2 regions of the Lactobacillus amylolyticus genome follow, and region 1 is predicted to be linked to the other one. Evidence: riboswitches for the same ligand, from Rfam matches in the RefSeq annotation. Region 1 holds a riboswitch; the other holds the start of a gene.
The links. A riboswitch is a leader RNA that binds a small molecule or an ion and turns the genes downstream of it on or off. The one in region 1 is predicted to bind lysine.

Region 1 (8,185 bases):
ATGAAAATGGCCGGCCCACAATGATGAACCCGCACTATTTGTACCTGCTTTTCAGAAGACGACGCTTCAATTCGAATATTTCGGTTTTGAACATTTACGGCAATGTGCTTGATAACACTAACACCGATCGTTTTATCTCTGTGGTTTCTGCCAAAAGCATTCGTTATATTCTCGCGCCGCAAGCCCATTCTTACCAAGAAGTCGAAGTTCGCGGACGCAACGACGCCGAACACAGCTGGATGCATGACAATCCGTTTGTAATTGAAATTGTCGACAAATTTATTGGAGTTAAGAAATAAAAAGTTTAATGGAGGAATTTTGTGATTTGGCTACATGACTTATGGCGCATCATCGTCATTACCAACACCATTCTTGCCTTCTACATTGTCTTTCATAGACGAAGGTCTGTTTCAACTACTTGGGCGTGGCTGATCATTTTGTTGGTGCTGCCAATTATCGGTTTAATTCTCTATGGTTTCTTCGGCCGGGGAATTTCTCAGGAAAATATTTTTGCAATCAATCGCCAGAAGCACTTAGGTCTGCGCAACGTGCAAGAAACAATTACTAAGGCTCCCAAAAAGGTCAGTCCGGATGATACTTCAACTAAGGGAAAAATTGCGATTAAATATTTTAACAAAGACCACAATTCTCCTTTAACTAAAAACAACCACGTTGATTTATACAACGATGGTCATGCAATGTTTAAAGATATGATCCGTGATATTGAAAAGGCTAAAAAGACCGTCAACGTCGAATTTTACACTTTTTATAATGATGAAATCGGCAACCGCATGCTTAACTTGCTAATAAAAAAAGCCAAAAGCGGTGTAAAGGTCAACTTGCTCTATGATGCCTGGGGCTCAATGGGCGCACCTAAAGCCTGGTTCAACCAATTGCGCAAGGCAGGCGGCGAAGTGCTGCCATTTATTACTTCACGCAATATGATTACGCGTTACCGGATCAACTACCACTTGCACCGGAAGATCGTCGTCATTGACGGCAAAATTTCATGGACCGGTGGTTTTAACATCGGTGATCAATATTTAGGCAAAAAGAAAAAATTGGGCTATTGGCGCGACAGTCAGGTTCGAATCGTCGGTTCCGCATCCCTATTATTGCAAGAACGGTTCGTCATGGACTGGAATGCCTCAATTTACAAAAACACCCAGGTTATTACCTACAGCGATCTTTATTTCCCGGACTTTGACGAAAACGACATCGAAAACGGCGATGTTGCAACACAGGTTGTCTTCGATGGCCCTGACCGCTACGAACAATATATGCGCAACGGCATGATGCGCCTAATGCTAATGGCGCGCAAACGCTTATGGATTCAAACGCCATATTTGATTCCCGATGACGCCATGTTTGCGGCTTGGCAGACGATCGCCAGCTCTGGCATTGACGTCCGCATTATGATTCCATGCAAGCCGGATCACCCGTTTATTTACCGCGCTACTCAGTGGTATGCCAATGAACTGACCCGCTACGGCATTAAAGTTTATATTTACAATCATGGTTTTATCCATGCAAAAACAACGGTGATCGATGACCTTTATTCATCGGTAGGTTCAATGAATCAGGACTACCGTTCATATGATTTAAACTTTGAAGACAACGTCATTTTTTACGACAAAAAGTTTAACAAGAAAATGACGGATACTTTTGAAAAAGACATGGAAGATTCAACCCTATTGACCAAAGAAATGATTGCTAAGCAAAGTCGGCCATTAAAGACGCTGCAAAGTTTTTCTCGCATGTTGTCACCAATTTTATAGTAAAAAAAACGGATACGTCATGTACCCGTTTTTTCTTACTTTTTTACAATGTATTTCTAACTTCAATTCTGATACGGTGATCAGCGTATCTTTGCAACGCTGCAATAATTGACTTAACATCGCTAGAAAATTGCAGGTTGTACTGCCGGCCTTTATTTGTTCCCAAAATGCAAATAACTGCTGGCTTTTTCCCTATAGGCACGTTAATCAAAATGACATTGTCAATCTCCGAATATGACAATGTTCGTTTGAAATATCCTGAAACCACAGCCTTTTTAGGAGCAAAACCAGTGAAGCCATCCACAATGCTGACAAGCAGCAACAAAGCTAAAAAGAGATTGATGCCTGGCTCGCCTTTTTCAATATAATTCCAAGTAAAGCCAAGCCAAATTACTAAAAGCGTCCAGAGCAAAATATAAATGCGAAACTTGCCTCTCAATTCAAGTTTTGCCTGCCAATACCAGCTATAGCAAGCGTAAATAAACATAACAATATTCACTAAAATATAAAATCCAGACATTGTTTGCAAAACATTTCACCCCTTCAAAAAATTGTCTTAAATAATATTATAACAAAATCCTGCCGTATAATTAATGTGAGAACTTTTACAGAAAGGACAAATATAATGATTGATGCGAAGCAAATTTCTGACCTTAAAAATGATATTGACCAAGCTAAGCACATCGTCTTTTTAACTGGTGCCGGTGTTTCAACTCATTCTGGCATTCCTGACTATCGTTCAAAAAGCGGTATTTATAATGGCGTTTCAGAAAGTCCAGAGACCATTCTTAGCGATGATACTCTATTTAACCGGCCCCAATTCTTTTATGACTTTGTCATGAACAACATGTATTTCCCAGACGCAGAGCCAAACTTAATTCACCAAAGGATCGCACAATTATGCAACCAAAAAGGCACATTGATTACGCAAAATATTGATCGTCTAGACACTAAGGCCGGCAACAACCACGTCATAGAATTTCATGGCAATCTGTATCAGATTTATTGCACCAAATGTCATCAGCCTGTTGCCTATTCTGAATATGCTCAGAGCTATCTGCATAAAGATTGTGGTGGCATTATTCGGCCAGGGATCGTCTTATACGGTGAGACCATTAACCCGGAAAATCTTTCAAAATCCGTTAATGCAATGCAAAATTCCGATCTCGTTATAATTGTGGGAACCAGTTTTGTTGTCTATCCTTTTGCCCAATTATTGGCTTATCGCATGCCAAGCGCTAAGGTTTGGGTAGTTAACAAAACAGCTATTCCAGCCAATGGCGTGAAGGCGATCATCGGTGATGCACTTGATGTTTTCCAAAAATTATAATTGAATTTAAAAACTATGCTTGTTATCCTTAAGTTTAATGCAAACTGTTATTTTTGCTAGAAAGTAGTGAGGAAAAATGGCTGACGTTTTTTATTATGATTACGTAACGATTAAACCATGGACCTACTTTCTAGCAATTACGGACAAAGGCCTTTCCTACGTTGGCCTTAAAGAAGACGAAGCATCTCCCATCTTCAGTTATTACCCTAACCGGATGCTGCTGCATGATCCTAAGCGGCTAGCGCCTTATACTCAACAATTAAAGGAATATTTTGCCGGCAAGCGCCATTATTTCGATGTGCCCATTGACATTTCTGAGTTTGGAACGCCCTTTAAGCGCAGCGTTTTGCAAATTGTGGCTAAAGTTCCTTATGGCTCAACGGTTAGTTATGGCGATATTACTTCCTCGCTTGATAGTGCGAGAAGCGTGCGGGCTGTGGCACATGCCATCGCTTTAAATCCCGTTTTAATCTTTATTCCCTGCCACCGCATAATTATGGCTAACGGAATGATTGGTGGCTATCGTTTAGGATCAAAGGAAAAAGCACGTTTACTTAATTTAGAAAAGAGCTATTTGCATGACAATTCTTAAACTGTATGCGCCATTTTTTGATTTAAGCAATTGGGCGCATGTCTTAACCAGCGGCAAAGATTGGATGATCATCCTCACGCTGATTTTGATGGAATGCCTGCTTTCAGTTGATAACGCAGTTGTTTTAGCAGCGCAGACGCAGGTTTTGCCGACCAAAAGCGAAAAGGAAAAATCCCTTTTCTATGGTTTATGGGGTGCCTACCTCTTTCGCTTTATCGTAATTGGTATCGGAACATATCTAATCAACTTCTGGGAAATAAAATTAGCCGGCAGTATTTATCTTTTTTACCTTTGCTTTAAATTTTTCTATGATCAGCGTCACCCTAAACAAGCTGCTGAACATGAAAAAGAAAAGAAGGAACGTCAAGAAGAACGTGCCGCTGCTAAGGGCAAAAAGAAAAAGAGAAAGCACGTGCTTTCCCTTTTCTGGCGGACAGTTATTTCAATTGAATCAATGGACATCGTCTTTTCAATCGACTCAGTTTTAGCTGCCTTGGCAGTTTCAGATAATCCCGTTGTTGTTTTAATCGGTGGTATGATCGGTATTCTCTGCATGAGAGGAGTTGCCGAAATCATTATCAAGTTGATGGAAATTATCCCTAAATTGCAGCCGATGGCCTATGTTCTAATCGGAATCATTGCTTTAAAGATGCTGCTAGCTTTGCCACCATTAAGATGGGAAATGCCGAACACTGCTTTTGCAATAATCGTCTTCACGATTTTAGGCTTAACGATTATTTCCCACTTCGTCCGCGTTAAAAGACATGGACATAAAAAATTATAAATGTTTCTCAACATATTCTTTGAGCACGACCGCTTGGTTGTGCTCTTTATTTTTCGCACCATAAAGAAACAATACATCGCCACTAGCCAATTTGGTTTTAACTGTTTGCAGAAAAGTTGGCGTAAAGTCATTCTGCTCTAGTTCGCTAAGGTATTTTTTCTTGAATTCTGGGAACTTTTCATCTTCATGATTAAACCATTTTCTCAGTTCAGTAGTGGGGCCAATTTCCTTATCCCATTCATCCAGTGTAGCCTTAACCTTGCTAATGCCGCGTGGCCACATCCGATCGACTAAAATGCGGTAGCCATTAGGTTGCTCATGTTCATAAATTCTGACTAATTTAATTTCACCCATTTTTATCTCCTTTGCCAGCCGTGATCTTCTCGCATCTCACGTTTTTTCATATTAGAAACATACGGATTTCCAGCTACATAATAGCGCAGCTTTCTCTTCGCCCAAATAGGATCAGATTGATTGATCCCTATTCTTGCCGAAGCAATAATCTTTTGGGCTACTTTTTTATTTTCATCATTCAGATCAATTGCAAATGGCGAATCTGAAAGAAAATGCAGATCCCAGTTGCGGCTGTGAATGCCGAAAGCTTGCATCATTTTTGCAGGACCATTGGTTAATAAAACGCCATTTTTGCCGTTGCGGTTTTGGGTCATTTCATCAATTCCCCAAACAGGTTCAATCGCTCTAATCAAAATCCCTTGCGGCTCATTTTCCTCTTGGCAGGCAACATCAAAAAAGAAGTATTGCCGCTGCGAATAGATGTAAATTGTGCCGCCTTTGCGATAAAGACCTTCATTTGCCGGGCTCCTGCGTCCGCCGTATGAATGCGCCGCCCTATCTTTTTTGCCCATATAGGCCTCAGCTTCGACAATGTAGCCGCCAAGCTTTTTGCCATGACTGATAAAAATTAAAGGACGGCCGATTAAGTCTTTAGTAATTTCATCAGTTGAACGGTTGGTAAAATATTCTGAATAGTTCATTTTGTCCTCATTTATTTTCATCCTTGCCCTTGTTATATACCTTTTTACTAAAAAATAATCAATTCTAACTTGACAAAATATTAAGAATCATTTAATCTTTTCAGCAGTTAAATAATTTTCCCAATGCAATAGAGGTTGCGGTAATCACAAAATTAATGTGAACTCACGAAGGTTTTGATCCTTAATTTTAGGTTTATCGCCGAAACAGAATTGTTTTTCGTGAAACATTTTTGTTGGGCTGCAGGAACATATCCTGTAGACTGTCCTGGTTCGTCCCAGGGAGCGCTATATGATTTGGTTTTAATACTGATGATTTACACCTCGTTGTTCTTGAAAACAGCGAGGTTTTTATTTATGCTTTTATTGTATTGGCTTTATGTAGAAAACATTTGGAGGTTTTTTCATTGAAGTCAAGATTTAATTGGATTGCTGCAATGTTGGCAGTACTCCTCAGTTTATTTATGGGACTTAGCTTCAACAGTCATCGGACTGAAGCTGCTAAAAATTCCGGCGTATTAAAGATCGGAATGGAAGCTAATTATCCACCTTACAATTGGACTCAAACTACCAGTGCTAATGGTGCTGTTCCAATTGATGGCTCACATTCATACGCCAACGGCTATGATGTGCAAATTGCCAAAATTATCGGTAAAAAATTGCATAAAAAAGTTATTGTTGAAAAGACTGAATGGGACGGTCTTCTTCCAGCATTGACTTCTGGCAAGATTGACTTAATTATTGCCGGAATGAGTCCAACAGCTGAAAGACGCAAGGCGATCAACTTTACTGTACCTTACAGAAAGAGTACATTTGTTGTCATCGTGAACAAGGCAAGCAAGTACTCAAATGCTAAGAAGCTGTCTGATTTCAAAGGTGCCAAGTTAACTGCTCAGCAAGGTACTTTGCACTACACTTTGATTAAGCAATTAAAAGGTGCTAAAAGAGAACCTGCAATGCGGGACTTTCCATCAATGCGTCAAAGCTTAGCTTCCGGCACAATTGATGGCTATGTTGCTGAAGATATCGAATATCAAAGCTACCGCAACGTTAACCCTAACATCATTGCTGTTAACTTGAACAATATTCCTGGTTTCCATGTCGACCATGATGATTCAGTTGTCAGTATCGGGGTTAAGAAGAGCAATACCAAATTATTAAAGCAAGTTAACGCTATTTTAAAAACCATCCCTACTAAGAAACGCAACCAGTTAATGGCAACTGCAATTAAGCAGCAGCCTAAAGCTGGCAGCAGCGCTAAGAAAGAAAACTGGCTTATTTCTACTTGGAAGCAATACGGCAATATGATTCTTAGCGGTGTCGGCATGACGCTTTTGCTTGCTTTAGTCGGTACTGTTGTTGGTTTCTTCATCGGTTTGTTGGTCGGAATCGTCCGGACAATCCCAACCCCAACTACGCGCGGCAAGCGCTGGGGCTTAAACATTGCTAAATGGCTCTTATCAGTCTATGTTGAAGTCTTCCGTGGTACGCCAATGATGGTTCAGGCCGCAGTTATCTATTACGGAATTGCGCAATTCTGGCACTTGAATTTAAACAGAACGGTTGCCGCTTTGATTATCGTTTCAATCAACACCGGTGCCTACTTGGCAGAAGTCATCCGTGGTGGGATCATTTCAACGCCTGAAGGTCAGTTTGAGGCCGCAAGCGCATTGGGAATGACACACAACCAGAGAATGTGGCATATTATTTTGCCACAAGCGATCAAGAACTGCTTGCCATCAATTACCAACGAATTTATCGTCAACATCAAGGATACTTCAGTATTGAGTATCATTTCAGTTTCTGAATTGTTCTTTGTTGGTACAACAATTGCCAGTCAAACTTTTCAATTCTTCCCAACATACTTAACGATTTCAGCAATCTACTTAGTATTGACCTTCACGATTACTCGAATCTTCAACTTCATCGAAAAACGGCTTGAAGGCAATAAGAACTACAATTTAATGGCCAACCAAGTACAAGTTGGTTCACCTAAGGATGTGGGGGCTAACAACTAATGACTGAAAGTAACGAAAAGATTTTAAGTTTAAAGCATATGCAAAAATCCTTTGGCGATCATAAGGTTTTACGTGATATTTCTTTTGATGTCAATAAAGGTGAAATCGTCACAATCATCGGTCCTTCAGGCGGCGGTAAATCTACTACCCTTCGCTGCATTAACCTGCTTGAAGAACCTACCGGTGGCGAAATTGATTTCCACGGTGAAAACATTTTGGCACCAGGCTACGATCGCAACAAGTTCAGAGCTAAGGTAGGCATGGTTTTCCAGCAATTTGACCTCTTTGAAAATAAAAATGTTTTGCAAAACTGCATGATTGGTCAAGAATTAGTGCTTAAACGTTCTAAAGAAGAAGCTAAGAAGATCGCCATGACCAACTTGAAAAAGGTCGGCATGGAACCCTTCATCAACGCTAAACCTAACCAATTGTCCGGTGGTCAGCAGCAGCGGGTAGCAATCGCACGAGCAATTTCAATGAACCCAGAAGTTCTGCTATTCGATGAACCAACTAGTGCTTTGGACCCAGAAATGGTCGGCGAAGTATTGGACGTTATGCAGAAATTGGCTACGACCGGTTTAACGATGGTGATCGTTACTCACGAAATGGGTTTTGCCAAGCAAATCTCTGACAACGTATTGTTTATCAACGATGGCGTAATCACAGAACAAGGCAAGCCTGAGGAATTATT
Region 2 (8,185 bases), on a different replicon from region 1:
CATTGCCGATCAATTCGATCCAATAGCAGTCGTGATCATAATGTACGATCGTCTGCACCTTGCCACCTGGATTATAAACATCAATCTTTTGATTAAACTGACCTAAATCTGGATGTGTGAGGCAAAGTGCAAGGGAAGTTGCTGACATCCCTGTACCACAGGCGTTTGTAAAGCCAACACCTCGTTCAAAAGTCCGTACGAACAACTGATTTCTGTCAATGATTTGGGCAAAGTTGACGTTTACGCCATCAGGGAAATAAGGATTGTCTTGATTCAATTTTTTACCCAATTCCCCTAAAATCGGTCCTTCAATCTGCTTTTGCGACATGAAGGAAATCAGATGCGGATTAGGAACAGCCAAAGCTGTAAACTTCAAGCCTGGATAAAGTTCAGGCACATACTGGTCGATAATTCTTCTGAGGCCGACATTGTCGAAAGGCAACTTTTCATTAGCAAAGAAAACCGGTGAAATTTCAACTGCAAAGGCCGGAACGCCTTCTGCCAAATCAGCCTGCTTGCTGACGCGCAAATTTGCATTCATCGTGTCGACCATAAAATGATCTTGATGAAATTGCTCAAATAAATAGCGAGCGACTGTTCTTAAGCCGTTGCCGCACATTGAGGCTTCGCTACCGTCCGCATTGATCACGCGCATTTGTGCCAAAGCATGGCTGCGAGTCGGATGATTGACTACCAATACACCGTCGCTGCCGTCTAAAATGCCAGTGTCGGAACTAGTAATTTTTTTGGTAAAATTGCGCAATTGCTCGTCAGTTAACGGTTCATCCAATTCAGTTTGATCAAGAATGAAAAAGTGATTCTGTGATCCGTGGACCTTCAATAATTGTGTCATTGTTAGCTCCTATTTAAAAAATTCGTTGTAAATTGCTTTAACTGCAGTATCTGCTTCTTCTTTTTTGGTGCCAATCATAATTGAAATTTGTGATGCACCTTGATTGATCATTTGTGGTGAAATATGTTCACGAAGCAATGCGTTCAAAATTCTGGCGTTGATGCCATCTTGATTTTTCATTCCTTCGCCCACAATCATAATAATGGCATAATCATCGATCCATTCCAACTGATCCGGATTGATTGTAGCTTGAATTTCACTGCAGATGAGGTCGATTAATTGATCATTCAAGAATTTCCGGTCAAAAATAATAGTAATATCGTCAATTCCGGAAGGCATGTGCTCATATGGAATGCCATGTTTGTCCAAAATCTGCAAGATCCGCAAGGTAAAACCAGCCTCTTTGTTAAGCAAGTATTTGTGCAAATACAAAGCGGAGAAATGCTTCTTGCTGGCAACGCCAGTTACCGTTTGTTCAGCGTGAAAATCTTTTTCTGGCAAAATCATCGTGCCCGGATTCTCTGGGTCATTAGTGTTTTTGACATTAATTGGAACATCACCCTGAATAGCTGGAATCAATGCTTCGTCATGGAAAACGGAAAAGCCGGCATAGGACAATTCCCGCATCTCACGGTAAGTCATCTGGTGAATGGATTCCGGATCATCAATAATTGCTGGGTTAGCTGAGAAGATACCATCTACATCAGTGAAGTTTTCGTAAAGATCTGCGTGCAGGCCACGCGCTAAAATCGCACCAGTGATATCCGAACCGCCTCGTGAAAAAGTAGCGATGTGGCCAGATGGCGTGATGCCGAAGAAGCCAGGAAAGACGATTTTTTCATCAGCTTGAAGGCGAATCTGATCCAAATTCAAATAGGTTTCAGGGCTGACGGAAGCATCGTTGGGCTCACCAGTTACGATTAAGCCGGCCTCAGTCGGATCCAAAAACTTAGCGTTTAGACCTTGATGCTGCAGAATTTTTGCAATCAAGTATGCGTTTAAGCGTTCGCCATGTGCTTTGAAAGCGGCCAAAAGATAATCATCATTGGGATATTGCTGATCAGGCAAGGACGTTAATATTTCTTTGACAAAGTTAAGATCTTCTTTAGTCAAGCCAAAATATTGGCCTATTTCTTGGTAACGTGCAAAAATTTGCTCAACAATTTCGCTAGTATCTTGTTTGTTTAAATATGTTTTTGCATATTTGATCAATAAATCAGTAACTTTGATGTCATCGCTGAACCTTTTGCCAGGAGCCGAGACAACCATTGCTTGTCGATTATCGTCAGCCAAAAAAATCCTAATTGCGCGTTCAACTTGCTTGCCTGTAGCTAAAGAACTACCACCGAACTTGATTACTTTCATTTTCTAACTTCTTTCGCCTGTAGCTTGAGATAATTTAATTAAATTTTAACATTGATTTTAATTTTTGCAAATCAATTTGAGAATAAGCAAAAGTAACCGAATTTAATTATTAATAAAGAATAAAAAACAGTTATAAATGTGTTGACTATGTTTTTAATAAAATATACAATTTAGTCAAATCGAAGAGGCGCAACCGACATGATTAAGAGTGTAAGTCAGGCACGACGATGATCACTGTGAAAGGGGAGGCTGCCGAAGCAGTAACTGATGCCAAAGCTACTAGCTGGGTCGTAACTAAAGAAGTTGCGGACTGTCGCGAAAAGAAACGAAGAGGTTCGCGGAGCGCTATCGACTATTAGATTAAAGATGATTAATCCATTGTTTGTAGCGGCAGACAATGGATTTTTTATTTAGCGCTTCTCCTAGTTAGAAAACGGAGAGATCAATGAATTCACAAATTGCTAGTTCACAGGTTAGTCCAGAAGGTCATTTATTAATTGGCGGCGTTGACGGTGTTTCCTTAGCTAAAAAGTACGGCACGCCGTTAATCGTTTACGATGTTGGTCAAATTCGCCAACAGATTCGCAAATTCAAGCAGGTTTTTGAAGAAGAGAAAACTTCATATGCGGTTTCTTATGCAAGCAAGGCTTTCGCCACAATTGCCATGTATCAAGTGGCCGCAGAAGAAGGTGCCTATACTGATGTTGTTTCGGCGGGCGAACTTTACACCGCTTTGAAGGCCAGCTTTCCAATGGAACGGGTTAGTTTTCACGGCAACAATAAATCACGGGCTGAGCTGGAAATGGCAGTTAAAAATCATGTTGGCAAGATCATTATTGACAATTTTTATGAAATTAAATTGCTAAAAGAGGTTCTGCAAGAAAACGACAGTCACATTAAAGTGATGCTTCGCTTAACGCCTGGTATTTCAGCACATACGCATGAATATGATCAAACCGGTCAAATTGACAGCAAGTTTGGTTTTGATCTTAATAGCGGTCAGGCAGCCAAGGCACTTCAAGAAGTGCTGGCCGAACCACGAATGGATATGGTTGGAATTCACGCTCACATCGGTTCACAGATTTTTGAATTGAACGGCTTTGAAATGGCTGCTCAAAAACTGATGCAAATAGCCAGCAGCTGGCGTGAGAAGTACGGCTACACTGCAAAAATAATTAATGTCGGCGGTGGCTTCGGTATTAAATATGTTTCTTCTGACCATCCATTAAAGCCGGAGGCATTCGTTAAGGCGATCGTTGAAACAATCAAGCAAGAAGCTGCGAAAAACGATTATCCGTTGCCCGAGATCGATATTGAACCAGGTCGTTCAATCGTTGGTCCCGCTGGTTATAACCTTTACCAAGTCGGCTCACGCAAAGACGTTCCCGGCTTGAAGCCTTATGTAACGGTCGATGGCGGAATGGGCGACAACATTCGTCCCGCTCTTTATCAGGCCGAATATGAAACGGTTTTGGCAAATAATCTTAAAGCAAAGGAAGAAGAGCACGTTCGCATCGCCGGCAAGTATTGTGAATCCGGTGATCTGTTAAGTGCAGATGCCTTTTTGCCAAAAACTAAACCAGGCGACATTCTGGCAATGCTCGACACTGGTGCCTACGGCTATTCAATGGCTTCAAACTACAACCGCAATCCACGTCCCGCCGTTGTTTTTGCGGAAAATGGTCATGCGCAAGTAGTAGTCAAACGTGAAAGTCTAGAAGATTTAGTTCGCTTAGATCAAAGCTACCAAGAAGATTAAGGAGATCAAGAAATGAAGAAATTAACAGCGCAAGAAATTATTGATTACATTGGCAATGCTAAAAAGAAGACGCCAGTCAAGGTTTTTATTAAAGGCGACTTAGCTGACCTTGATTTCCCTGAATCTATTGAAAATTACAATGAAGCTCATTCAGGCGTTATCTTCGGTGATTGGGACGAAGTTGAACCATTCTTGAAAAAGAATCAAGAAAAGATTTCTTCCTATCATATTGAAAATGATGCACGCAACTCAGCCGTTCCTTTGCTTGATCTTAAGAAAATCAATGCGCGGATTGAACCAGGTGCAATTATTCGTGACCAAGTGACGATCGGCAATAACGCCGTTATCATGATGGGCGCAATTATCAATATTGGTGCTGAGATCGGGGACGATTCGATGATCGATATGGGCGCTGTTCTTGGTGGCCGTGCAATCGTTGGCAAACATTGTCATATTGGTGCCGGCACGGTTTTGGCAGGCGTGATTGAACCTGCTTCAGCTCAGCCAGTAAGAATCGATGACAACGTTTTAATCGGAGCAAACGCCGTCGTGATTGAAGGCGTTCATGTTGGTGAAGGCGCAGTTGTTGCGGCTGGTGCGATCGTAACGCATGACGTTGCGCCACACACGATGGTCGCTGGCGTTCCAGCCAAGTTCATTAAGAACGTTGACCAAAAGACCAAGAGCAAGACAGGTTTGGAAGACAATTTAAGAAAGCTGTAACGATGACGCTTTTAACAGAACAAGACTTAATTAAAATTAGAAGACACTTGCATCAAATCCCGGAATTGGCACTGCATGAAGTGCAAACGCATGATTATTTACTGCAGGTGATTGAAAGCTTTAAGCAGTATTATTTAGAGATCAGAGTACCAGAGCAATTGCCAACTGCAATTTTGGTTTTGGTAAAAGGAAAAAAGCCGCGGCGAACGATCGGCTACCGCACGGATATTGATGCGCTGCCAGTAGAAGAAAAGACTGGTTTGCCTTTTTCTTCAAAACATCCTGGCGTGATGCATGCCTGCGGCCACGATGTTCATATGACTGTTGCTTTGGGCTTGCTGAATTATTTTAGTGAAAATCAACCCCAAGACAATCTGCTTTTCTTCTTCCAGCCAGCTGAAGAGAGTGAATCAGGCGGCAAGCAGGCTTATGAAAAGGGAATCTTTGAAGATAAATGGAAACCTGATGAATTCTATGGCTTGCATAACAATCCGGCTTTGCTAGCTGGTGCGATTGGCTGCCGCATGGGAACGCTGTTCGCGGGAACTACTGAAGTCAATATTGATTTGATCGGTAAAAGCGGTCACGCTGCTTTTCCACAAAACGCAAACGATACGGTCGTAGCGATGGCGAGTCTGATCATGCAGATTCAAACGATCATTTCTCGCAGCATTGACCCGATTCAAAGCGGCGTTATAACGCTGGGAAAGGTCGATGCTGGCACGATCAGAAACGTGATCGCCGGTCATGCCCGCATTGAAGGAACGATTCGTGGCCTGACTCAAAAAATGATCTTGAACATTGATCATCGTTTGCAAGATGTTTGCGATGGCGTGGCACGCAGTTTTAATATGGACGTAAAGCTGAATTTGAATCAAGGCGGCTATTGGCCAGTCGAAAATAATCCAGATTTAACTCGCAGCTTTATCAAGTATATGAAAAAGCAGCCCGATGTTAACTTTATCGAAACTGAGCCGGCAATGACCGGTGAAGACTTTGGCTACTTGCTGGCCAAGTTCCCAGGCGTTATGTTCTGGCTCGGCGTCAATGATGATTCACAGCTGCATTCGGCAACGCTGACCCCTGATGAAAAGAGCATTCAACGTGGAGTTGATGCGATTAAGGGTTTTCTGATTTATAGAATGGAGAATTAAATGACTTCTTTAATTGATGCAGATTTAATAACGGCACTTGTAACACCTTTTGATGAACAACAAAAAATCAATTTCGATTGTTTGGAAAAATTGACCAATCACTTGATTGCACAAGGATGCAACGGCTTTGTCATTGGTGGTACGACTGGTGAAACACCAACTCTTTCTCATGATGAAAAAATTGAATTGTATCAAAAGTTCGCTGAAATCGTCCATGGCCGTGTTCCGATTATCGCTGGCACAGGCAGCAACAATACTGCTGAAACGATTTCCTTCACTAATGAGGTTGCGCAAATCAAAGGTATTGATTATGCCTTGGTTGTGGTTCCGCCTTATAACAAGCCTAACCAAAGAAGCATGATTGCTCACTTCAAGACTGTTGCGCAAACGGTTCATATGCCAATTTTGATCTACAACATTCCAGGTCGAACTGGAGTCAAGATGGAAAAAGAAACCATTGTCCTTTTGTCACACGAAGAAAACATTAAGGGCATCAAACAATGTGCTTCTCTTGAAGAAATGGAATACATCATTGATCACAAGGATCCTGATTTCATGGTCTTCAGTGGAGAAGACAGCCAAGCATTGTCAGCAAGATTGTTAGGCGCAAACGGCGTTGTTTCAGTTGCTTCTCATGTATACTGCAAGCAAATGCGGCAAATGTACGACTATTTATACAGCGGCAATTATGTCGAAGCAGCAAACCTTCAACGCTGGTTGACGCCAAAGATGGCAGCAATGTTCATGTTCCCATCTCCATCACCAGTTAAAGCAGTCCTCAACGCACAGGGCTTTAAGACAGGTGGCTGCCGTTTGCCACTTTTGGCCTTAAATGATGATGAAAAGGTTCAATTAGCACAAAAGTTAGGATTGAAGGATGATGCCTTATCTGGTCAATTGCCTTTGGATTTAGGAGAGGAAGTAAACAATGACTAAAAAAGTTTTAATTGCAGGTTTTACTGGTGCGATGGGACAAAAGACAGTTGCTTTGGTCAACTCATTGCCTGATTTTGAAATCGTGGCCGGTTTGTCTCCGATTGCGGAACACGATCCTGAAAAATATCATTTGCCAGCTGATGCGCAAATCTTTGAACAATTATCCGATATTCCAGCTGGCATTGCGGATATCTGGGTTGATTTCACCACGCCTAGTTCAGTTTATGACAACACCAAGTTTGCTTTAACGCATGGCATCGCCCCAGTAATCGGCACAACTGGCTTAACCGATGCTCAACAAGAAGAGTTGGTTGCTATTTCTAAAGAAAAAAAGCAAGCTGGTTTGATTGCTCCTAACTTTGGGATGTCAGCTGTTTTATTGATGAAATTTGCTCAAGAAGCAGCCAAATATTTCCCTGATGCAGAAATTATCGAAATGCACCACGCAGATAAAAAGGATGCTCCTTCAGGCACGGCTTTGAGTACGGCTAAGTTGATTGCTAAAAACAGACCAGAACACGAAACTGCTCCGGATGAAATCGAAAGCTTAAACGGCGTGCGCGGCGGTGACTATCAAGGAATCAAGATTCACTCCGTTCGTTTGCCAGGCTACATTGCTCACGAGCAAGTTTTGTTTGGCGGAAATGGCGAAGCACTAACGATTCGGCAAGATTCATTTGATCGTCAATCTTTCATGAGCGGTGTTAAGGTAGCACTTGAAAAAGTTGATCAGTTGGATCATTTGGTTATTGGATTAGAAAATATTTTATAGGAGGCAAATATGCCACATTTAGCAGATGGACTAGGTTATAGCGACAAGGTTGAAAAGGTAAAACCTTCCGGTATCAGAATTTTTGACAATCAGGTTTCAAAAATTCCAGGCATTATTAAATTGACTTTGGGTGAACCTGATATGAACACGCCTGAACACGTCAAGCAAGCAGCAATTCGCAGCATTCAAAACAACGATTCACACTATGCGCCGCAAAAGGGTAAGTTGGCTTTAAGAAAAGCCATCAGCAACTTTTTGGACAAGACGATTCACGTCAAATATGATCCTGAAACAGAAGTTGTTGTTACTGTTGGTGCAACTGAAGCAATCAATGCAGCCTTGTTTGCCATCAGCAATCCTGGCGACCAAGTTATTATCCCAACGCCGGTCTTTTCACTATACTGGCCAGTTGCTACCTTGGCAGATGCCAACTTTGTCTTGGTAAATACTGCTAAGGATGGCTTCGTATTAACGCCTGAACACTTAGAAAAGGTCATTGAAGAAAATCCTAAGGCTAAGGCCGTAATTTTGAATTATCCAACCAACCCAACTGGAGTTGAATACTCAGAAGAAAATATTAAGGCTTTGGCAAAAGTAGTTCGCAAGCATAATTTATATGTCAT

Region 2: it holds a riboswitch for lysine, as region 1 does, so the genes downstream of both, lysA (diaminopimelate decarboxylase) here and D0Z64_RS00570 (ABC transporter substrate-binding protein/permease) in region 1, are expected to answer to the same signal.

Annotation. Positions count from the first base shown of each region.
Region 1 covers NZ_CP031835.1:108,197-116,381, reverse strand. The annotation lists gene D0Z64_RS00610 (alpha/beta hydrolase) at 1-299, shown strand, start outside; gene cls (cardiolipin synthase) at 321-1,778, shown strand; gene D0Z64_RS00600 (hypothetical protein) at 1,822-2,307, opposite strand; gene D0Z64_RS00595 (NAD-dependent protein deacylase) at 2,404-3,108, shown strand; gene D0Z64_RS00590 (methylated-DNA--[protein]-cysteine S-methyltransferase) at 3,185-3,700, shown strand; gene D0Z64_RS00585 (TerC family protein) at 3,687-4,484, shown strand; gene D0Z64_RS00580 (DUF488 domain-containing protein) at 4,479-4,838, opposite strand; gene D0Z64_RS00575 (DNA-3-methyladenine glycosylase) at 4,841-5,479, opposite strand; lysine riboswitch at 5,601-5,775, shown strand; gene D0Z64_RS00570 (ABC transporter substrate-binding protein/permease) at 5,884-7,494, shown strand; gene D0Z64_RS00565 (amino acid ABC transporter ATP-binding protein) at 7,494-8,185, shown strand, end outside.
Region 2 covers NZ_CP031836.1:1,629-9,813, forward strand. The annotation lists gene dapF (diaminopimelate epimerase) at 1-853, opposite strand, end outside; gene D0Z64_RS07215 (aspartate kinase) at 863-2,218, opposite strand; lysine riboswitch at 2,393-2,575, shown strand; gene lysA (diaminopimelate decarboxylase) at 2,664-3,977, shown strand; gene dapD (2,3,4,5-tetrahydropyridine-2,6-dicarboxylate N-acetyltransferase) at 3,990-4,700, shown strand; gene D0Z64_RS07230 (N-acetyldiaminopimelate deacetylase) at 4,703-5,854, shown strand; gene dapA (4-hydroxy-tetrahydrodipicolinate synthase) at 5,855-6,790, shown strand; gene dapB (4-hydroxy-tetrahydrodipicolinate reductase) at 6,783-7,562, shown strand; gene D0Z64_RS07245 (aminotransferase class I/II-fold pyridoxal phosphate-dependent enzyme) at 7,572-8,185, shown strand, end outside.